3 regions of the Acinetobacter sp. GXMZU3951 genome follow, and region 3 is predicted to be linked to each of the others. Evidence: predicted binding sites of a transcription regulator. Region 3 holds the regulator's gene; each other region holds the start of a gene.

Region 1 (7,750 bases), on a different contig from region 3:
TCGGATCGGTTCTTTTGGTGCATCCGCGTCCATTCATTTACTGCCTGAGCTGCTACAAGCGTTTCGTACAGCCTATCCGCAAATTGAAGTTTTTGTTGAAGAAGGCACGGATGATGAGGTCGCACAATGGATTCTAGATCAACACGTCGATGTTGGTTTTGCTGTATTACCCAATCATCAATTGGATACCTTCCCGCTGATTAAAGATATTTTTATTGCCTTAATTCCGAATTCCTATCCGATTGCTCACATGAGCCAAGTCGATATCCATCAGCTCAAGCATTATCCTTTTATTCTGACCAAAGCAGGTAGCCAAACGCATATTGAAAAACTGCTGAAACAATATGAAATCCAACCCAAAATTCAGTATCAACTGTCACAATTATTGACCATTCTGAATATGGTGAATCAGCATGAAGGCATCTCGATTGTGGCGGATATGGCCATGACGCCTGAATTACTCGCCTTGCATCCGAATGTGGTCAAAAGACCCTTACTGCCCAATACCCAACGTGAGATTGGCTTGGCGGTACGTAACCATAAACTCATCAGTCCAGCAACACGTGCTTTTATTGAGTTGGCACAAACCATGTTTTACGATTAAGCCTTCACTTCAAATAAAAAAACCTGCTAATTCAGCAGGTTTTTTTAATATCTAATGCTTAAACCAGAATATCGCGTTTACCATTGGCTCCCATGGCACTCACAATACCGTTTTCTTCCATTTGATCAATAATCCGTGCAGCACGGTTATATCCCAAACTAAATTTGCGCTGTAAGGATGATGTTGACGCTTTACGTGTTTCTAAAACAAAAGACACGCACTGATCATACAGTGCATCACGGTCAGAGCCTGCATCCCCTTCTTCAAAACCACGTGAAGTCGGCTCTTCATCATAAGGCGTCAAAATCTCATCAATATAATCAGGATCACCACGTTCACGCCAAGCATCACAAATACGGTTCACTTCGTCATCCGAAATAAACGCTCCATGCACCCGTTCAGGCTCAATTTTTCCGGGTCCTAAAAACAGCATATCACCATGCCCCAGCATGTCCTCAGCACCACCAGCATCCAAAATGGTTCTGGAGTCAATTTTACTGTTCACACGCAAAGCAACACGGGTTGGAATATTGGCTTTAATTAGACCTGTGATCACATCCACCGATGGACGCTGCGTTGCCAGCAGCAAATGGATGCCTGCAGCACGGGATTTTTGTGCCAGACGGGTAATCATTTCCTCTGCTTTCTTGCCCACCTGCATAATCATGTCGGCAAACTCATCCGCCACAATCACAATGGAAGGTAATGGCGTTAAGCGTGGCGCACGTTCCTGCGTAGCCGAATCACTGGGCTTCCATGTCGGATCAATCAAATCCTCACCATTGGCAATCGCTTCTTCAACCTTACGGTTATAATCGGCCAATTTACGAATTTTAAGGAAAGACATCAGTTTATAACGACGTTCCATTTCATTGACACACCAATTCAATGCATTCACCGCATCTTTCATGTCAGTGACAACTGGTGTAAGTAAATGAGGAATGTCATTATAGTTCGCAAGTTCCAACTGCTTAGGGTCAATTAAAATCAAACGCAATTGATCAGGAGTATATTTCAGCAGCATCGATAAAATCATCGAGTTTACGGCTACCGATTTACCTGAACCCGTGGTGCCTGCCACCAACATATGCGGTGCCTTACCTAAATCGGTAATCACTGGGTTGCCTGAAATATCTTTACCCATTGCCATCGACAATAAACCCGCAGGGTCTCGATAGGCGGGTGTTTCTAATAATTCAATCAGACGCACCATTTCACGTGCACTATTCGGAATTTCAATACCAATATAAGGTTTGCCCGGAATCACCTCGACCACACGTACCGATGCCATCGACATGGAGCGTGCCAAATCTTTGGAAATATTGGTAACTTTGGATGCTTTTACCCCCGGTGCTAAATCTAGTTCAAAGCGTGTTACCACAGGACCTGGCTGGGCTTCAATCACTTTGGCTTTAACATTAAACTCTTGCAGTTTAATTTCCAGCAGTTCTGAAAGGCGTGTCAACTGTTCTGCAGTAAAATTGACTTTCTTGTTTGGATCGACCCGATCCAGTAAATCCAAACTTGGTAAAGTTGATAAATCTCGGCGTTTCTGCGCTACTTGCATGGCACGCGACATTGGGCGTCCCGCTGCATCCGTCAATGGTGCATCAAAATCAAACTCTTCATCTTCGTCTTGTGGTTTCCCTGCGGTTTCTTGCCATGCCTCAATAAAGGCTTCTTTGGACAATTCCACTTTTTCTGGCGATGTAGACGGCACCGAAGGTTCAAGGGTGGTATGCTGAATAGGGGCTTGCACAAAGGCTGAAGATTGCGCATAAGAGCTGCTAGGCGACTCAACTACACGTGCGACCTGTTGCTCTTCGGCATCAAAATCATCCAGAAAACGATTCAGCTCATCATTCAGTAAGCGCGCCTTAACCGCTCCCTCTGCGACCCCCACTGCACCAGCTGTGGCTACCGTTGCAAGTGCTGCGGATTCCATCGCTGCTTGCGTGGCAAACTCAGTGCTTTGCAACACTTGAAGCTCAGGACGCTGAAATGGCGTATGGACATCCGTCGCAGTTTTTGCGTTTGGAACAGCAGCCAATAACTCATCAAAGATCTCATCATCATCCCAATCCAACCCATTTTTGGCTTGAACTGAGCTCATCTCGAATTGAGCTTCTTCATGCTGCTGACGTGCCACCACTGAACCAAAATCGTGCTTTGGTATAATGGTTTCATCTTCAGCGGCTTTCAATAAGGCTTCAATATCTTGCTTATGCTGATGATCATTATTCGTATTCAGCGCTCGCCAGACTTCACCTGAAGCGATCTTGCGCTGACTGTCCTGCTCTAATTGATGTGCTTTGGCTAAGGTTTTTTCAAACTCTTCATCATCGTCTAGATCTATCTGCGTAGATGATGTGGTGTTCGCTTCTTTCTGCACCATATCATCAAAGAGACGCTCTGCGGCTGCACTGGCCACAAATGGCTGCTCGGCAGCTTGAGTTTCTGTAGATGGAGTCACATCATCTTGGGCAAGGGCTTTTGCGGGTGCAACAGCCACCACCTGTTTTTTAACCTGTGGCGTTGTTCGATCAAAATCAGACTCGCTCTCAGGCACATTTTTATAAAATAAATCTTGTAAATAAGCCGGAGTCGCTTGGAGAGTTTGCCAAGTTTTATTCCACTTGACCCCGAAAGCCAAAGTGAAAAGTACCAGCCAAAATACCAGCAAGAAAAATGCAGCACCATAGACTGTCAGTAATTGGCTTAAGCTTTGTCCCAGCTCATAACCAATAATACCGCCTGATGCATTGGTCAGAGTATCTGCTGGTACTTCCCAAAACAGGAATAATAAAGTGGCTGATGCCAACAAAATAAAAAACTGCGCTGCATAGCGGAAAGGTCGGTTCAGAAAACTGCGAGGCCACCAGACTTGTACAGCTTCAATAAACAAAAAAATTGGGATGAGTAAGCTTGCCCAGCCTAAAAATCCGAACAATAAATCTGAAATCCACGCTCCAGCAACCCCACTCGCATTTGACACCTGTTGCGTATCACTGGAAATATGCATCCAACCGGGATCAAAAGGCGTATAAGTGACTGTTGCAAGGAACAGATAAATTCCAAACGAGACTAAAAATAATGTCAAAATTAAGCGCTGTGCATAAGCACCCGACACCGCAGTCATACTCTGTCCTGTAGGCATTTTTTCATTCATGTTTTTCTGGAAAACAACCTGAATTTGTTTCTTAATAAAACCTGATATTATGCACCTGTTCACGTAAAAAAGATGCAAGATTATGAGGGCTTGTTGTTAACTTTAATTCTATATAGCTCAAATCGATTTGCATGATCAATATTACCCACATTGATCACACACAACTGTTATACACTTTCACGTATAATTTCATAAATTTTGAAAGAAAAAAAGGATGTCGCGGATGAGCGTTCGTCACTCACGATTAATTATTTTAGGTTCTGGCCCTGCGGGTTATAGCGCTGCAGTGTATGCGGCACGTGCCAATTTAAAACCAACCCTGATTGCTGGTTTACAATTGGGTGGTCAATTAACCACAACCACCGAAGTGGATAACTGGCCTGGTGATCCTGAAGGTTTAACAGGTCCAGCCCTGATGGAGCGTATGCAAGCCCATGCAGAACGTTTTGGCACAGAAATCGTGTATGACCATATCAATGAAGTCGACCTCAGTGTTCGCCCATTTGTCCTTAAAGGTGATATGGAAGAGTTCACCTGTGATGCCTTAATTATTGCAACAGGCGCGACTGCACAGTATTTAGGTTTAGAGTCTGAAGCGAAATTCATGGGTCAAGGTGTGAGTGCCTGCGCAACCTGTGATGGTTTCTTCTATAAAAACCAAAAAGTCATGGTGGTCGGTGGCGGCAATACTGCCGTAGAAGAAGCGCTTTATTTGTCGAATATCGCTTCACATGTAACTCTTGTTCACCGTCGTGACAGCTTACGCTCTGAAAAAATTCTTCAAGATCATTTATTTGAAAAAGAAAAAGAAGGCAAAATCAGCATTCTTTGGAACAATCAAGTGGATGAAGTATTGGGTGACAATACAGGCGTAACTTCTGTACGTTTAAAATCAACCATAGATGAAAGCACTCAAGATGTAGACGTTCAAGGTTTATTCGTTGCGATTGGTCACAAACCGAATACTGGCATGTTTGAAGGTCAATTGAACTTACGTGATGGTTATATTCAAGTACAAAGTGGCACTTCAGGCAATGCCACAGCAACATCGGTTGCAGGTGTATTTGCAGCGGGTGACGTGGCTGACAGTATCTACCGTCAAGCGATTACTTCAGCAGGTTCAGGCTGTATGGCAGCACTGGATGCTGAAAAATATTTAGATGCACTCGGTTCATAATCTTTTGCATCAAAAAAGACCGCCCGATTTGGGCGGTTTTTTTATGTATGATAGAGCAAAGAATGACACTCCGAATAACATCATGCCACAAACTTTAGCCCCTTCTGAATATTTATTTCCTGATCCGATTGCCGCTGATCCTGAAGGACACGGACTGATTTGTATCGGTGCAGACCTCTCCCCTTCCACCTTATATGAGGCCTATACCCATGGTCTATTTCCATGGTTTTCCGCTGATGAACCGATTTGCTGGTGGTGCCCAGAACCACGCTGCATTATTCGACCTGAGCAGTATCATCCGAGTAAATCCTTACTGCGCACCATGAAAAAGCATGACTACAAAATTACCATCAACCATGCCTTTGAAACCGTGATTCGCTCCTGTGCCTTACCCCGTAGCTATGCCGATGAAACTTGGATTTCAGAAGACATTATTCAAGGCTATTTAAGCCTGTTTTCCGCTGGTTATGCCTATAGTGTAGAAGTCTGGGAACAAGAACAGCTGGTTGGGGGACTCTATGGGGTCAGTATTGGTCAAGGCTGCTTTGGTGAATCCATGTTTAGCCTGCGCACCGATGTCTCTAAGATGGCATTTTACACGCTCATGCTGCTCGCTAGAGAAAATAAACTGGCTTGGGTAGACTGCCAGCTAGTGAATGATCATTTACTCAGTCTAGGTGCCTGTACGATTTCTCGACAAGAGTACTTAAATTCGTTACAAGATATGATAAAACAACCCCCTATCGATTGGAAAAAGTATCAAGAGGGTGTATTTTCAAGTAAAAGAATAGCGTTATCTTCGCAGTTAATCGAATGAGAACAATAGAGGGATCTTTATGAATTCTTATCACCCGAAGTCCCTGTTAAATGATTTACAGTACTACATTACACCGCCACATGAATGCAGCTATCTTGAAAAAAAATCAGCACGGATGGTTTTTCTAGATCCAGCACATCGAATTGATGTGGTGACTTTATCTGAACTATCACGGGTCGGATTCCGTCGTAGTGGTGATTTTGTCTATCGTCCCGAATGTCATTTATGTCGCCAATGTCTGTCTTGCCGTGTTCCTGTACAAGACTTCCAGATGAACAGCAAGCAAAAAAAAGCATGGAAACGCAATCAGGATTTAACCGTTAAAATTACCCAACCCAAAGATGCTAGTGATGTGCACTACACCTTATATGAGCGTTATATTCATGCTCGCCATGCCGATGGCGATATGTTTCCGCCGAGCTATGATCAGTTCGAAAAATTCCTGATTCATACTTGTACCGAGAGTTTCTTTCTCGAGCTATGGAAAGAAGATCAGTTACTCTGTGTTTCAACCTGCGATCAACTAGATGACGGTCTGTCTGCGGTCTATACTTTTTTTGAGCCCGACGAAAACCGCCGCTCTTTAGGGGCATTTGCAATCATGAAACAAATTGAATATGCACAGCAACAAGATTTAGATTATGTCTATTTGGGCTATTGGGTGCCACATTCCAATAAAATGAATTACAAGTCGCAGTACACCCCTTTAGAAGTCTTGCTTGATGGTCAATGGCGTCGTATCAACCGTTCACTGAGTGCAGAGGAAATTCAACTGTTGGGAAACTCATTAATGACCACGTTGCCCTCAGGCTGGAACAATTCAATTATTAAATAACCAATAAGATAGAGTTCGTTGTACTCTATCGATTGATTACTTAAACAGTTGCGCAAAGTCATCGCTGCAGGCTTTAACCATAATAATGGCATGCTCGCGTCCACCCTTGGGGCATGGATAATAATTTTTACGCAGATCAATTTGGTGGAAGCCTGATTTTTCATACAAGGCAATGGCCGCCTGATTACTTTCGCGGACTTCCAAGAAAATTTGCACTGGCTGATTTTTTAGTAAAGTAATCGATTGTTCCAAGAGCTGATAGCCCAAACCTTTACCCTGCTGATTGGGATGAATCGCCATCAAGATTAAATTGGCTTCGTCCAAGACTGGCTGTAAAATACAAAAACCCACCACCTGCCCAGCTTGCTCAATCACCGTACATTGATAGCTATCCACTGCATCTTGAAATTGCTTCGTACTCCATGGGTGGCTTTGTACCAATTTCTCAATTTGTGCCACCGCATTGACATCGGCTTGCTGCATTAAACGAATCATGCTCGTTCATCTTACTAATCTATATGAACTGGCATTATAAAAATTTTTATGTGAGAGTCGAAGTAAAATAGGGATATTTTTACTATCCCTATGGCTGTTGAGCATAAAGTGCCGCCTAGAAGCCTAATTTTGCTTTCCAGTTGGCTAATAAATTCACCGTATCTAAATCATTGGGATGAAAGCCCGGTTTAAAATAGGCCAGCATTTCACGTCCCATACCCGCAATAATCCCCTTAGACGGGCTATAACCATAGATATAAATCTCTTTGAGGGCTTTGAAATTCAATTGTTGATCATCTTTTAATAAGCGGAAGACAAAATAACTTTGCACCACAAATAAAGTCATCATGGCGGTAATCAATGAACCACAACGAGCCAGATAAGCCTTAACCCCGGTTCCAAATACCCCTTCAAATACATCATAAGCCACAGCTTTATGTTCATTTTCTTCAATCGCATGCCAATACCACATGGTCGACATGGTTTCATCCGTCATCAGTGCTTGAATATGCTGATTTACTAATAACTGTGATGCAATGGTTGCGGTAAAATGCTCTAGCGCAGTTGTTCCCATTAAATCAATCATTTCTTGAGTAACGCCCACTGGCTTAAATAGCATTGCCGCAGTCTTACGAAAACCCTGAATTACACGA
Region 2 (7,750 bases), on a different contig from region 3:
ATCTGGATGTATTGTTAAAGCCACAGTTAAATTTTTTATGGCCTTTGATGCTAGAGCTATGCCTGACCTTGGTCTGGTCCTATTTGATGCTCATCCTCGCCATCTTTTGGTTCATCCATTTCATTTTCCCAATCACAGCACTGAATGGCATTAGCTCCCCTTTCCTGCCTTATGGCAGTGGTGTCTTGCTGGGAGCCACCTGCCTGATTCAGTTTGCTTTAAGCAAATGGATGGATAGTCGATATGAACCAAACCTGGGGAAAAATTACTTCTGGATGATTTGGTATCCCTTTGTATTTTGGCTGATCACCCTCAGTGCCACCATTATGGCCTTCCCTAAAGTTTTACTACGTGGCGAAGATAAACGCGCCCGTTGGGTCAGCCCTGATCGTGGTATTCGTTTATAACGTTTTACATATTTAGAGTAACTTCAAATGAAATCACAACATGATTTAGTGATTGATTTACGCCAGCATTTACCATGGCATAAACGCTATGTGTCGAATACTAGCACCGCTTTAATGTGGGGGGCTTGGCTGATGCTGTGGCGTCCCTTTTTGCTGGTGTGGATTTTGATTCAATTACAAAAGAGTGCCGCAGTCCATCATCTCCTGAATGCCCTGAGTCTAAGTCTTGAATATGGCGGGCTAGAGTTACTGCTGTGTAGTGTGGGTTTATTGCTTTGGAGTCGATTTATGCCATCTGCAAGTGTGAAGACCGAATCACATGCGCAGCCTATAGCGACCCAGCAATATGCCGATTATTTTGCGCTGGATAACCAGAAAATTGAACAGTCACGGCAGCATAAAATCACCACCGTGCATCATAATGCCCATGGGCAAATTATCGATTTAGAATAAACAAATAAAGAAACAGCCTAGTCTAAGTACAAATAATTAACCTCAAGTTCCGCTTGAGGTTTTTTTATCTGTATACCATTTGAGACTCACCAAGTCCTTTAAATGGCTCCAGCATTCGGTTCAATCCTCTAGATCAAATCTCATTCTTGGCTCATAACCAGATCCTCTATCCAGCTATGTACTTCAATCATTGCACACTTCTCAGCTGCACGAGACTGATTGTCTGATTTAGACTCTGAAAGTCTATACCACACGATCCCACAATACTTTGCATAGCATTCTTGCAACCAATCCAGCATTCGATAATTTCACAAGCATAAAAAAGCGCTGACAGATGCAGCGCTTTTATTTCATTTCTTGAGCCTAGAAATATACTTAAGAAACGAACTGGAGGAATAACCAGTATAAACCGCCAGATAAACAGATAGTGGCAGGAAGTGTAAAAATCCATGCCGAAAGAATCGTCTTCACTGTAGCCAAGTTCAAGCCTGACTTATTGGCCACCATCGTACCTGCCACCGCACTATTTAATACGTGCGTGGTTGATACTGGCATACCAAAGCCATCTGCTGCTGCAATGGTAGACATCGCAACAAGTTCAGCCGACATACCTTGACCATAAGTCATGTGATGTTTACCAATACGTTCACCCACAGTCACTACAATACGCTTCCAGCCGACCATAGTTCCCAGACCAAGCGCCAAGGCAACTGCTACTTTGACCCATGTCGGGATGTATTGTAAGAAACCATCGAGATTGCTGCGGTATTCTTTCACGACTTTTTTGTCTGCCTCAGACATTGCAGGTAACTGATCTGCTTTGTCTAAGCGCTTGAATGCAGTCGTGCTTAAATACATGTCATTACGAATAGAAGAAACCGCTTCTTCAGGAATGTTCTTTAAGTCACCATATTCAGCAACACGGTCACCCAAATGATCAGTCAAACTTGCCAAAGCTGGTACTACAGCTGGCGTCATTTCTTTGGTTTGAATGTACGTGGTAATGGTCTGGCGCGCTTGTTCATCTGGAATATCCGCATGAGCAGGATAAATGGCTACTGCCGCTTGAGATGACAATTGCTCAAATGACTGGATATGCGCTTGATCAAGGTTTTTATTCAATGAATAAGCCAATGGCACCAAACCAATCAAGATCAACATGATTAAGCCCATGCCTTTTTGACCATCATTTGAACCATGTGCAAAACTCACACCGGTACAGGTAAAGATCAAAATGGCACGAATCATTGGTGGTGGTGGCTTATTGCCTTCAGGTGGTTGGAACAATTCCAGCTGACGCTTGAAGATTTTCTTCACCAACAAAAATACGATCGCAGCAAATGCAAAACCGATTAATGGAGAAAACAACAGCGCTTTACCCACTTTCATGACTTGGTCCATATCGACACCGCTGGCGCCACTGCCTGAATGCAACAGGTAATTCATTACCCCTACACCCAAAATAGAACCAATTAAAGTGTGCGAACTCGATGCTGGAATACCCAAGAACCAAGTGCCCAAATTCCATAGAATTGCCGCAATCAGCATGGCAAAGACCATCGCGAAGCCTGCACCCGAACTCACATTCATAATGAGTTCGACAGGCAGCAAGGCGATGATGCCGTAAGCAACTGCACCGCTGGCAACCATTACCCCAAGGAAATTACAAAAACCAGCCCACATGACCGCAACAGGTGCAGACAATGCGTTGGTATAAATAACAGTTGCAACTGCATTGGCTGTGTCATGGAAACCATTCACAAACTCAAAGCCTAAAGCAATCAGTAATGCCGTCGCTAAAAGAATAACTGAATACAAACTTAACGGTGGCACATGCGACAAATCAGCAGAAACCTGAAATCCGATATAAATCAGAGTCGCAATAATGACCGTAAAAAACACCGGCATAAAAAATTTCGGTGTTGGAACATGCACATTCGTCGATTTGTTCGATGCCGAATGCATACGATCTTGGACGGGAGGAATTTTTGAATTCATGCAGACGGTTTAAGAGGATAATAAAATCCCCTTATTGTTAAATTAAATTATGACAATTATATGACAAACAGGTGCCATATAAAGCCAAATTTTTAACAATTGACCTGTTTTAAATCATTCTGCCCTAACTTGGTGATGATTTTTTGTTGTAAATCAGTTTTTTTCAAATACTTATAACAAAAAAATATTTCATGCAAAAAAGTAAATGAAATTCTGAATTGTAAAAAAATTTATCGCCTATCGATGTGCTTTCACCTTGAATTCGAAACGGATTCATCTTGCCTGTGTAATATTTCATTTCTATGAAAACAACCGATAAAGCCATTTTTTTGCATGAATCCTGCTAACTCGCCAGTCGAAAAGCTGAATTAAACTCAAAATAAGCCTGAGTTCTGCTAAAATATGCGCCATTTCAAGAATTGTCGTGTATTGGGGTTATTTATGTCCACGCTTACCACCCTTAGAGAACTTCTCGCCGAGCGTATATTGATTATTGATGGTGCAATGGGCACCATGATTCAGCGCCACAAGTTAGAAGAAGAAGATTATCGTGGTGAGCGTTTTGCAGATTGGGCACACGATCTGAAAGGCAACAATGACCTCTTGGTACTTACTCAGCCGCAAATTATTCAAGGCATTCACGAAGCTTACCTCGATGCCGGTGCAGACATTATTGAAACCAACAGCTTTAACGGCACACGGGTTTCCATGTCTGACTACCACATGGAAGATCTGGTTCCTGAAATTAACCGTGAAGCAGCACGTTTGGCCAAAGCGGCTTGTGAGAAATACTCAACGCCTGAAAAGCCTCGTTTTGTGGCGGGTGTATTGGGACCAACCTCACGAACCTGCTCGATTTCACCCAATGTAAACGACCCTGCGTTCCGTAACATTACTTTTGATGAACTGAAAGAAAACTACATTGAAGCGACGCATGCGTTGATTGAAGGTGGTGCAGACATCATCCTGATTGAAACGGTATTTGATACCCTGAACTGTAAAGCGGCAATCTTTGCCGTGAAAGAAGTGTTCAAACAACTTGGTCGTGAACTGCCCATCATGATTTCAGGCACCATTACCGATGCTTCAGGTCGTACCTTAACCGGTCAAACTGCGGAAGCGTTCTGGAACTCGGTACGTCATGCCGACTTGCTCTCGATTGGTTTTAACTGTGCGCTGGGTGCCGATGCCATGCGTCCCCACGTGAAAACCATTGCTGATGTGGCGGATACCTTTGTTTCTGCCCATCCCAACGCAGGCTTGCCAAATGCCTTTGGTGAATATGACGAAACACCTGAACAAACTGCGGCATTCATCCAAGAGTTTGCTGAAAGCGGGTTGATTAACATTACCGGTGGTTGCTGTGGTACCACGCCAGATCATATTCGTGCCATTTACAATGCCGTGAAAGACATTAAGCCACGCCAAGTGCCTGAAACCGTACCTGCGTGTCGTCTCAGTGGTCTAGAACCGTTTAACATTTATGATCACTCACTCTTTGTAAACGTGGGCGAACGTACCAACGTTACTGGATCGAAAAAGTTTCTGCGCTTAATCCGTGAAGAAAACTTTGCCGAAGCCTTAGAAGTTGCACAGCAACAGGTTGAGGCCGGTGCACAGATCATCGACATCAACATGGATGAAGGCATGCTCGATTCGCAAAATGCGATGGTGCACTTCCTGAATCTGGTGGCATCTGAGCCTGATATTTCCCGTGTGCCAATTATGATTGACTCATCAAAATGGGAAATCATTGAAGCGGGTTTGAAATGCGTACAAGGTAAGCCTGTCGTCAACTCGATTTCCTTAAAAGAAGGTTATGACGAGTTTGTCGAAAAGGCCCGTTTATGCCGTCAGTACGGTGCTGCGATTATTGTCATGGCTTTTGACGAAGTCGGTCAGGCAGATACCGCTGCGCGTAAGCGTGAAATCTGTAAACGTTCTTATGAAATTCTGGTGAATGAAGTTGGCTTCCCTGCTGAAGACATTATTTTTGACCCGAACGTGTTTGCGGTGGCAACGGGGATTGAAGAACACAACAACTATGCTGTGGATTTTATTGAAGCCACAGGCTGGATTAAACAAAACTTGCCACATGCCATGATTTCAGGTGGTGTATCGAACGTTTCGTTCTCATTCCGTGGCAATGAGCCTGTGCGTGAAGCGATTCACTCGGTATTCCTCTACCATGCCATTAAACAAGGCATGACCATGGGGATTGTGAACGCTGGTCAAATGGCGATTTACGACGATATTCCACAAGAGCTGAAAGACGCGGTTGAAGATGTTGTTTTAAACCAGAACCAAGGTGAATCTGGTCAACTTGCGACAGAGAAACTGCTTGAAGTCGCTGAAAAATACCGTGGTCAAGGCGGTGCAGCAAAAGAAGCGGAAAATCTGGAATGGCGGAATGAATCGGTTGAAAAGCGTCTGGAATATGCCCTCGTTAAAGGCATCACCACTTATATTGACCAAGATACTGAAGAAGCACGCTTAAAAGCTAAACGTCCACTCGATGTAATTGAAGGTGCTTTGATGGATGGTATGAACGTGGTCGGCGACTTGTTCGGTTCGGGCAAAATGTTCTTACCACAAGTGGTGAAATCTGCACGTGTAATGAAACAGGCCGTGGCTTGGCTCAACCCGTACATTGAAGCTGAAAAAACCGGTAGCCAATCTAAAGGTAAAGTGTTGATGGCGACCGTAAAAGGCGACGTACACGATATTGGTAAAAACATCGTGGGCGTCGTCCTTGGCTGTAATGGTTACGACATTGTTGACCTTGGCGTGATGGTACCGTGTGAGAAAATTCTACAAACTGCGATTGATGAGAAATGTGACATCATCGGGTTGTCGGGTTTGATTACCCCATCTTTAGATGAAATGGTGTTTGTAGCCAAAGAAATGCAACGTAAAGGCTTCAACATTCCATTGCTGATTGGGGGGGCAACCACCTCTAAAGCACATACCGCAGTGAAAATTGACCCGCAATATTCCAATGATGCGGTGATTTATGTGGCCGATGCTTCACGTGCTGTGGGTGTGGCAACCACGCTGCTGTCTAAAGAAATGCGTGGCAACTTTATTGCCGAGCATCGTGCTGAATATGCCAAAATTCGTGAGCGTTTAGCCAACAAGCAACCAAAAGCAGCGAAACTCAGCTATACAGAATCGGTTGAGAATGGCTTTAAGATTGATGACAACTATGTACCACCAAAGCCAAATGCTTTGGGTACACAAGTGATCACCAACTATCCTTTAGCAACGCTGGTTGAATATTTCGACTGGACACCATTCTTTATTTCTTGGAGCTTGGCGGGTAAATTCCCGAAAATTCTAGAAGATGAAGTGGTGGGTGAAGCAGCGACAGATTTGTATAACCAAGCGCAAGCGATGCTGAAAGACATTATCGATAACAATCGTTTTGATGCACGTGCTGTGTTCGGTTTATACCCTGCACAACGTACCGGAGCGGATACGGTCAGCGTGTTTGATGAAGCTGGGCAAACCGTTACTCATACCTTTGAGCATTTACGTCAGCAGTCGGACAAAGTGACAGGTAAACCAAACTTGTCTTTGGCGGACTATATTAAGCCGACGACAACCCAGCAAGATTATTTAGGCGGCTTTACTGTGTCGATTTTCGGTGCGGAAGAGTTGGCGAATGAATATAAAGCCAAAGGTGATGACTATTCAGCGATCTTGGTTCAGTCTTTAGCAGATCGTTTTGCCGAAGCTTTTGCCGAACACTTACACGAGCGTATTCGTAAAGAGTTCTGGGGTTATAAAGCCGATGAAACGCTGAGTAATGAAGAACTGATTAAAGAGAAGTATGTCGGTATTCGTCCTGCGCCAGGCTACCCTGCTTGCCCAGAACATTCTGAAAAAGCGGCATTGTTCGACTGGTTAGGTTCTGAAGCGAAGATTGGTACCAAGTTGACTGAACACTTTGCGATGATGCCGCCTTCTTCTGTGAGTGGTTTCTATTACTCGCACCCTGAAAGTGAATACTTTAACGTGGGCAAAATTTCTCAAGATCAGCTTGAAGATTATGCAAAGCGTAAGGGTTGGTCTCTAGATGTCGCGAAGCGTTGGTTAGCACCGAATTTAGATGATTCGATTGTTTAATTAATCTCCCCTAACCCCTCTTTAAAAAGAGGGGGATGTCATGTGATTCAATTTGTTTCGTGACTGCTCCTCCCTTTTTCAAAGGGAGGTTGGGAGGGATTAAATCCAGTCCGTTGATTCTTTCATTCTTGGATGAGAGATATATTCAATCTCAGTTGTAATTGCTATTGATTTAACTTGTGAAATACTTAAACCAAGCCTTGATTCCTTATTCCATGAAAAATACATATTGTTATTCCCTTCTGAAAAAGAGGTATCTATTCCATCATCTGTAACCTCAGGAAATAAAATAATATTATCAGCAGTAGGTAATTGAACTGATTTCAAAAAAACCCCATGAATCTGATCTCCGAATTTCACTCTCAAGTACTCAAAAAAGTATTGGCTTACCAAATAATCAAATTTTCCACTCTCAAGTTTGGGTTTTGACACACTTGCTATAAGTTTTTTGAAAAATACATAAACATCCAATTTTTCCAAATAATTTTCATCTAAATGATTAGGATATAAACCCTCTGCTAATTTATTTAGATTTAATAATTTCAGTTCTATTCTATTAGAAAATTGTGCAATACCAACATATTGTCCAACTAAAGCTCTAATTTCAGCGACACATGCCATTTTATTTGTAGATAAATAAAGAGCAGATATCCCAAAAGGTGTCATTCGTTGATCACTAGCTAGGGATGAAGGTACTAGTCCAAATTTATCTCGAATATTTTTTGCAATATCTTCATTTTCTTGTTCATACTCAATCTCTATGT
Region 3 (7,750 bases):
TTTAAAAGTTGAGCCTTGATTTTCTTTGGATTCAATTTCTAAATGCGCGTTATGTTGCATCAGCACGTGTTTCACAATCGCCAGTCCCAGCCCTGTTCCGCCTGTTTGACGGCTACGTGCACTATCGACTCGATAGAAACGTTCGGTTAAGCGCGGGAGATGTTTCGGGTCAATGCCAATACCAGTATCTTGCACGGTGAAATAACCATGTTCGCCATCATCATGCCAGCCCATGGTAATGGTGCCGCCTTTGGGGGTGTATTTGATGGCATTGGTAATCAGATTGCTAAAGGCACTGGCCAATTCGGTATCTGAACCAATCAAGTCACAATGGCTGTCAATGTCGAGATTTAAGGTATGTCCATAATCAACATTGTAGGCCTGCGCATCATCAAATAATTGATTCATTAAACTTGGCATTTCAATGATTTGATTCTTGGCAATTTGTTTATTGTTTTCTAAGCGCGACAGCAGCAGTAAATCATTGACCAGAGCATTCATGCGTTTGGTTTGCGCCTGCATTTGCTCGAAAGCACGTTTCCAGCGCGGATTTAAATCTTCCTGATCGGTAAAGGTTTCAATATAGCCACTGAGTACCGTTAATGGCGTGCGTAATTCGTGTGAAATATTATCGACAAAGTCTTTACGCATTTGTTCCAGATTATGCATACGCGTCACGTCATAGGCGACCAGTAAGCGACTTTCACCCCCGAAACGGGTCATTTTGATCTGCACATAGTGATCTTCAAATACCGAGGACTTCATTTTTATGCCATCCGGGTTTTGATCACTTTGCTTGAAGTATTCGATAAAACTTGGCTGGCGTAAAATGGTCATGATATTACGCCCCCGATCCATCGCCTGAATCCCGAGCAGCTTTTCAGCCGCAGGGTTCCACCATTCAATCTGATGCAGTTCATCAATCAGCACCACGGCTTCAGCCAGAGCCACCAGCGAAGACTGAGCGCGATCAATCAAACCGACCATTTCGGCTTGTACAATCCGCTCTTGGCGTTGGGCACGATAAACATTAAACAGCAAAGCGCCCCAAATTCCATTTAGATTGGGGGGAACATCATAGGGACGATTGGAAATCCATTCATTGACCAGATACAAGGAACGCAGTTGGAAGGCAAAGAAAATGGTGAAGGCAGCAAAAATGCAGATCCAGAAATACCCTATACCGAGTCCGATAAAGCCCGCAATTAGCAGCAGGAATGCCAGTAAGCGTAAGTCTTGCTTGGCAAAAATCCATAAACTGCTATAACGGAATTTTTGATGTTCACGAGCCAGCTCGGGGACAGGATAGGGTTCATACATAAATTTAAAATTAACCTAGGGCTACATCTGCACGGGTAGAGAAACGGTATCCCGTACCACGTACGGTTTGAACAAAACGGTCTGCGCCATAGGGCTCTAAGACTTTGCGTAAGCGACGAATATGCACATCAATGGTACGGTCTTCAATATAAACATTGCCCCCCCAGACTTGATCAAGCAACTGCGCACGAGTATAGGCACGTTCAGGGTGGGTCATGAAGAAGGCCAACAAACGATATTCCGTTGGGCCCATTTCTAGAATGTTATTGCCAAAACTCACGCGTTGGCTGACTGGGTCAAGCAATAAACCATTGGCATCAATGGTTTTTTCGCCACTCAGAGCATTGGCACGACGCAATACGGCTTTAATGCGCGATACCAATTCACGTGTCGAAAACGGTTTAGTCATGTAGTCATCTGCACCTGCATCGAGACCTTGGACTTTATGGTCTTCTTCTCCGCGCGCAGTGAGCATAATCACAGGAATTTCAGATAAATTTTCATCGCGTTTCAGGCGACGACAGAGATCGACACCGCTGACACCACCCGGCATCATCCAGTCGAGCAGAATTAACGCTGGGCGTTGATCGACAATCATTTGATGCGCCTGTTTTGCATCTTCTGCCTGTAAGCATTGAAAGCCTGCCATATCCAAAGAGGTATGAATCATCTCTCGAATGGGAAGTTCGTCATCGACGATTAGTATGTAGTCATCTTTCACAACGCAATATCCTATTGATGATAACGGTAGGCCGTTTTTTATTTATGACAGGCTTATTACAAAGATTAATTATGACAGTATCATTGCAGAATAGGGGAGAATGCCGATTTTCGCAAAGTTTTGTGACAATTTTTAGTCGAAAACATGAACAATTTTAGACAATCTCCTTTGCTGGATGCAAATCAAATTTAAATTATCGTAAAAATTAAATTGCTGTAATTTAATTTTTTTTAGGCGAAAATGAAGATAACAGTGCAATAAACACCACGCGGCAAGAGGCCAGTACATCTTCCAGAGACTGTTTAAAGCCACTGATGACCCAGCGAATCGCAATTTGCGTGACATAGCCATTTAAGCCGGTTGAAACCCATGAAATTTCACGTTCTGAGTGTGGCAGGTTCGGCATCATTAACATGACAAAAGCATGAATCATGCGGTCAAAGCGCAACATGGTTTCGTGCAGGGTGGCTTGATTATGTAGCTCTTGTACCAGCATGGCATCAATATAAATAATGCGTGCCATGCGGGGATTATCTCTGAGTGTACTCAACAAGGCCGTGAGTCCCGCATCTACCATTTTTTCGTGATTGCCAGAGGCTTGCATAATCGCCTGCATCACGTTGTGCTGAAGTTCATCAATCAGTTTTACAAAAATGGTTTGGAATAACTGATCACTTTTCTTAAACGATTCGTAAAAATAACGTTCAGTCAGTTTGGCTTCATTACAGATATCTTTCACGGTTACGGCAAAAAAACCGTGGGTGCCATACACCTCAATACCAGCTTCGATTAATTTTTCACGACGTGCAAGTTTGCGCTCACTCAGAGACAGCCCTTTAAACTGACGTTCTTTATTTTTCAGTGGATTCTCGTTTTTTTCTGCATCGTTGGTATTGGAGTGAGTCATAGAGGCAAAACGTAGCAAAGACGGTGTATAGTTTAACAACAATTGCCACAAATACCTAAATTTAAGCAGGCTGAAAATTGCAAACCACATTTATCTGATCATTATTGACAATGGTTATTGTCAAATTTATATTGATTCAGTCAAACGCATAGACCATCAAAAAACAGTGATGGCATTGTTAGCGTCTATGCAACCCATAAGGAAACAAAATGAAAAATTTTAACAATAAAGTGGCAGCCGTCACGGGTGCGGGTTCAGGAATTGGTCAACAACTGGCACTGCTGTTAGCGCAACAGGGGTGTCATCTTTCGCTTAGTGATATTAATGAGCAAGGTTTGGCAAAAACCGTAGAACTATTGAAAGACAGTCAGGTGCGAGTGACCACTAAAAAACTGGATGTGGCCGATCGTGATGCTGTGCGGGCTTGGGCTGCAGAAACTGTGCAAGATCATGGTTCCGTCAATATGATTTTCAACAATGCTGGGGTGGCATTGGGTTCGACGGTTGAAGGCGCAAGTTATGATGAGTTGGAATGGATTGTCGGGATTAATTTTTGGGGGGTGGTGTACGGCACCAAAGAGTTCTTGCCTTTGATTAAGCAAACAGGTGAGGGGCATATTATTAATATTTCCAGTTTGTTTGGTTTAACAGCACAACCGACCCAATCGGCTTACAATGCCACTAAGTTTGCGGTACGTGGTTTTACCGAATCTTTACGCCAAGAACTGGATATTGAAAACTGTGGCGTAAGTGCGCTTTGTGTCCATCCCGGTGGCATTCGAACCAATATTGCCAATGATGCGCGCATGAACGACAGCTTGCGCAGTCTGGGCATGAACCCTGAGAAATCGGCACGAGCTTTTAATAAGCTGTTGCGGATTCCGCCAGAAGAAGCTGCACGTCAAATTCTAAACGCGGTGCAGAAAGACAAACGCCGCGTGTTGATTGGGAACGATGCCAAGTCCCTAGATCTGATTCAACGCCTTTTGCCTACGGGCTATCAAAAGGTGACCGCCATGGCGACTTCGCTCAGCAAACGGTTTAAATAAACATGATACGTGCTGAGTCTGGATTCAGCACGTTTTTCTGCGGATGAACGATTAAATTAAAGTTTCAACCGTTTTCTTTTTCCAGATTAACTGATAATACAGGCCTTGCATGATGCAGAGGCTGACAAATGCCAAAGCATAGCCATACCAGATGCCTTTTAAGCCAAACCATTGACTAAACAAATAGGCGCACGGCACTTCAATCAGTACGATAGCGGCAATGTTAATCAGCATTGGAACATTGACGGTGCCACTGGCACGCATAATCGAAGCAAAAATCGCACTGGCACCAAAAAATAAAATGGACCACAGTACAATAAACAGCAGTTGTTGCCCCAATGCCACGACTTCAGGGTCGATAATAAACAAGGCCATTAGATATTTTGAGAATAGATAGGCCAAGATCACCAAAATGCCGGTAATGATGATATTCATACGCAGGGCGGTACGGGTAACTTTGGTGAGTAAATCGGCTTTGCCCGCACCAATCGCTTGTGCCGCAAAAATCGAGGCAGCAATGGAAATGGAAAGGGCTGGAAACTGAATGTAGTTCAGTACCTGATTGACCGCACCATAGGCCGCAGTCGCCTCAGAGCCATAGCGATTCACCATTCCGACAATCACTAAGCCTGCGACAGAGGTCGTGACCATTTGAATGCCTGTTGGAATGCCTAAGCGCAGAATAATGCGGGTCAATTCAGGTTGATATTTGATATGACGCAGTAATTCTCGGTCAGGACGAAGTGGGTGGTGTTTTTTATTGAGATAAACCACTAAAAACAGCAGCACTGCGGCATAGCCAATAATGGTGGCAATTGCAGGTCCGATGATGCCAAGTTTGGGGAAACCCCAATAACCCGCAATTAAAACAGGGGTAATCACCAGACCAATCAGACTGGTCATGCCCAGTGCGATCAGCGGGGTAATACTGTCGCCGACCCCACGTAAAATGGAGGTATAAATAATATAGACAAACAGGAGTGGGCTGCCCGCCATCATCCATTGCACATAAGGCAAAGAGAGATGCATGATTTGAGGGTCGATTCCCAATAATAATAAAATCTGCTTGGCAAAGATCACACCCAACAAGGCAATGACACTGCCACCAATCAAGGTCATAAACAGGGTGGATCCGACCACACTGCGGACTTTTTCTAGATTTTGCGCTCCCCAAGCCTGTCCAATCAGTACGGTTGAACCAGCCGATAAACCAATGATAAAAGCCAGTAAGCAAAACAGAATGGGGAAATAGACCGAAACCGCAGCAATCGCTTCGACCCCAAGCATTTGTCCGACAAATACCGTATTAATGGTTCCTGAAAGATTTTGCAGAATATTGGTCGCGATTAAGGGCAGCAGAAACCAAAGAAAAGCTTTCCAAAAGGTATTGGCATGGATTAATGGAGCATGAGGGTCGGCAGCCATATTGGTGATTGATCATCCATCATTTTTTTATTGTGTCCTTTGCAACATAACATAAGCCACAAGGAAAAAAAGCAGCAGATCTGTTGAATTTTCACTGTGGGGAAAGCCTGAAAAATCACTAGCAACCCTTCAGAATGTCGAGCGCCTGTTCTAAAGTTGACTCGGTTTTGGCAAAGCAGAAGCGAATTAAACGTAAATCCGTCGGTGCCTGCTGATAAAATACCGAGATGGGAATGGCAACAATGCCATGCTGTTCTGCCAGAAAATGGCACATTTCAATATCATTCAGATCGGGACGAATAGCACGGTAATCTAGATTTTGGAAATAGGTTCCCTGAGAAGGGGTCAGTTGAAAACGCGAGCCTGCCAATCCTGAGATAAATAAATCGCGCTTTTGCTGATAAAAATCAGCGAGCTGCTGAATGTGCTCAGGGTGTTGCCGCATATAGTTGGCCAAGGCAGTTTGTACTGGAGTCACACCACAGAAACAGGCAAATTGATAGACCTGACGAAAAACCCGCATCAATTCAGGTGCCGCCACACAATACCCAGTTTTCCAGCCTGTGACATGAAAGGTTTTTCCAAAGGAACCCACCACTAGACTACGTTCGCGAAGTTCAGGGAAAGATAATGCCGAGTAATGCGGCTGCCCGTCATATACCAAGTGTTCATAGACCTCATCGGAAAGCACCACGATATTACGAGTCTGAATCAGTTGAATCAGTTGCTGCCAATCTTGTTGTGACCAGATCGCGCCAGTCGGATTGTGTGGGGTATTCACAATCACCATACGGGTCTTGTCGTTGATTGCTGCTGCAACCCGATTCCAGTCGACGTGGAAGTGCGGAGCAACCAGAGGAATATGCACGGCTTTCGCACCGACTAAAGCAATGCTAGGCGCATAACTGTCATAGCTCGGATCAAACACGATCACTTCATCGCCCGCATGAACCAGAGCTTGAATTGCACTAAATATTGCGATGGTGGCGCCAGGGGTAATGGTAATTTCAGTGATGGGATCGAGTTGTAGTTGATCGCGCTGTAGAAATTGCTGTGCCACTTGCTCACGTAAGGCCAGTAAGCCATCGCCAGGTGCATACTGGTTGGAACCGTATAGAGTGGCATGGCTTAAAGCTTCGACTAACGCTTGTGGCGGGGCAAAGTCGGGAAAGCCTTGTGAAAGATTCAGGGCATTTAAACGCTGTGCCATAGCGGTCATTTGGCTAAAAATCGTGACCCCTTGTGCCGGAAGTTTAGAGTGAATTTTGAGCATGACCGTAGACCTGTCGCAGAATAAACAGTTTTAATTTAACATGTTGCAACCGCAGTACAAGTAGCATTTCTAGCCAGTATCACCGACTAGAGTAGATAGTCCACCGCAGCGCGAATAATTCCCAGAGCCAGTCCAATAAATGCCCCGACCACAACGCCATTGACACGAATCATGTGCAGATCGCCACCGACCTCATTTTCAATTTTGCCAATCATTTCACGCGAGTCCCATTCATGGATGCGTTCGCTGATAAAGCGGATCACTTTTTCACTGTATTGATCGCTTAAATTTACCGCCAGACCACTCATCCGATCATTCAATAACTGGCGTACCGCTTGATTGGTCATGATGTTTTCACCGACCTGCTGAATTGCCACGCGCAGGTTGGCAGCAATTCCTGAATTGGATTGCATTAAATCGGCTTTAATCGCATCACATAAAATCACCACCGCGCCGCGAATAAAATTCAGTACTTGCGGGCTGTCCAACAAGGCATTTTTTCCCTGATTGAGACGTTGACTGGCAAGACTGTTGCGATCGGTAAGCTGCTGCATCAGCTCTTGTGCTGTGGTCTCGATTTGCTGCCGCCAAGGGTGCTCGGGATTGGCCAGCATCGATTCCACCCGTTCAATGAGTGAATCTATGGTGCGCTGTTGCACATCAATCCCAATCCAACTGGCGCCTTTGGCCAGTTTAGATACCCCGAGTTCTTTAAATAATTTTTGTGTCAGTTCACGGGTTTCATCGGGGTGGTTCATCATCCAGTCATGAATAAGATCCAGTCCACGTTGCAGCACATCCTGATGGAAATCATTTTCAATCACGGCACGCAGCATTTCACTGGCCAGCATATTGATGTCGGTATTGCGCACCCATTGCACACTGTTGTTTTGTATAAATCGGCCAATCTGTTCTTGCCCGACAAAGTCAAAAATCTTCGGTACGGTTTGCTGAATCACTTGCGTGACTTGGGTGTTGTTGTGTGGATTGGCTAACCATTGCCCCACGGCCAAACTCAGGTCGATATTTTTTAGACTGCGTTCCACCACCTGTGG

What was found. The regulator PhoB, encoded in region 3, activates phosphate uptake and scavenging genes when phosphate is short. The targets are predictions, from matches to a motif close to TGTCATNAANCTGTCATAA.
Region 1: a site for PhoB is predicted at 3,854-3,872, ahead of ACX17N_RS03125 (DNA translocase FtsK). Genes of this name have one in related genera too.
Region 2: a site for PhoB is predicted at 2,906-2,924, ahead of ACX17N_RS04160 (inorganic phosphate transporter). Genes of this name have one in related genera too.

Annotation. Positions count from the first base shown of each region.
Region 1 covers NZ_JBTLFO010000001.1:669,839-677,588, forward strand. Annotated here, with positions in the region: gene ACX17N_RS03120 (LysR family transcriptional regulator) at 1-604, shown strand, start outside; gene ACX17N_RS03125 (DNA translocase FtsK) at 663-3,743, opposite strand; gene trxB (thioredoxin-disulfide reductase) at 3,997-4,950, shown strand; gene aat (leucyl/phenylalanyl-tRNA--protein transferase) at 5,033-5,767, shown strand; gene ACX17N_RS03140 (arginyltransferase) at 5,787-6,602, shown strand; gene rimI (ribosomal protein S18-alanine N-acetyltransferase) at 6,639-7,097, opposite strand; gene ACX17N_RS03150 (metal-dependent hydrolase) at 7,213-7,750, opposite strand, start outside.
Region 2 covers NZ_JBTLFO010000002.1:215,492-223,241, reverse strand. Annotated here, with positions in the region: gene pgaC (poly-beta-1,6-N-acetyl-D-glucosamine synthase) at 1-407, shown strand, start outside; gene pgaD (poly-beta-1,6-N-acetyl-D-glucosamine biosynthesis protein PgaD) at 435-860, shown strand; gene ACX17N_RS04160 (inorganic phosphate transporter) at 1,236-2,858, opposite strand; gene metH (methionine synthase) at 3,300-6,986, shown strand; gene ACX17N_RS04150 (RES domain-containing protein) at 7,086-7,750, opposite strand, start outside.
Region 3 covers NZ_JBTLFO010000003.1:367,791-375,540, reverse strand. Annotated here, with positions in the region: gene phoR (phosphate regulon sensor histidine kinase PhoR) at 1-1,320, opposite strand, end outside; gene phoB (phosphate regulon transcriptional regulator PhoB) at 1,331-2,041, opposite strand; gene ACX17N_RS07555 (TetR/AcrR family transcriptional regulator) at 2,262-2,948, opposite strand; gene ACX17N_RS07550 (SDR family NAD(P)-dependent oxidoreductase) at 3,158-3,997, shown strand; gene ACX17N_RS07545 (MATE family efflux transporter) at 4,049-5,422, opposite strand; gene ACX17N_RS07540 (methionine aminotransferase) at 5,541-6,695, opposite strand; gene ACX17N_RS07535 (DUF445 domain-containing protein) at 6,782-7,750, opposite strand, start outside.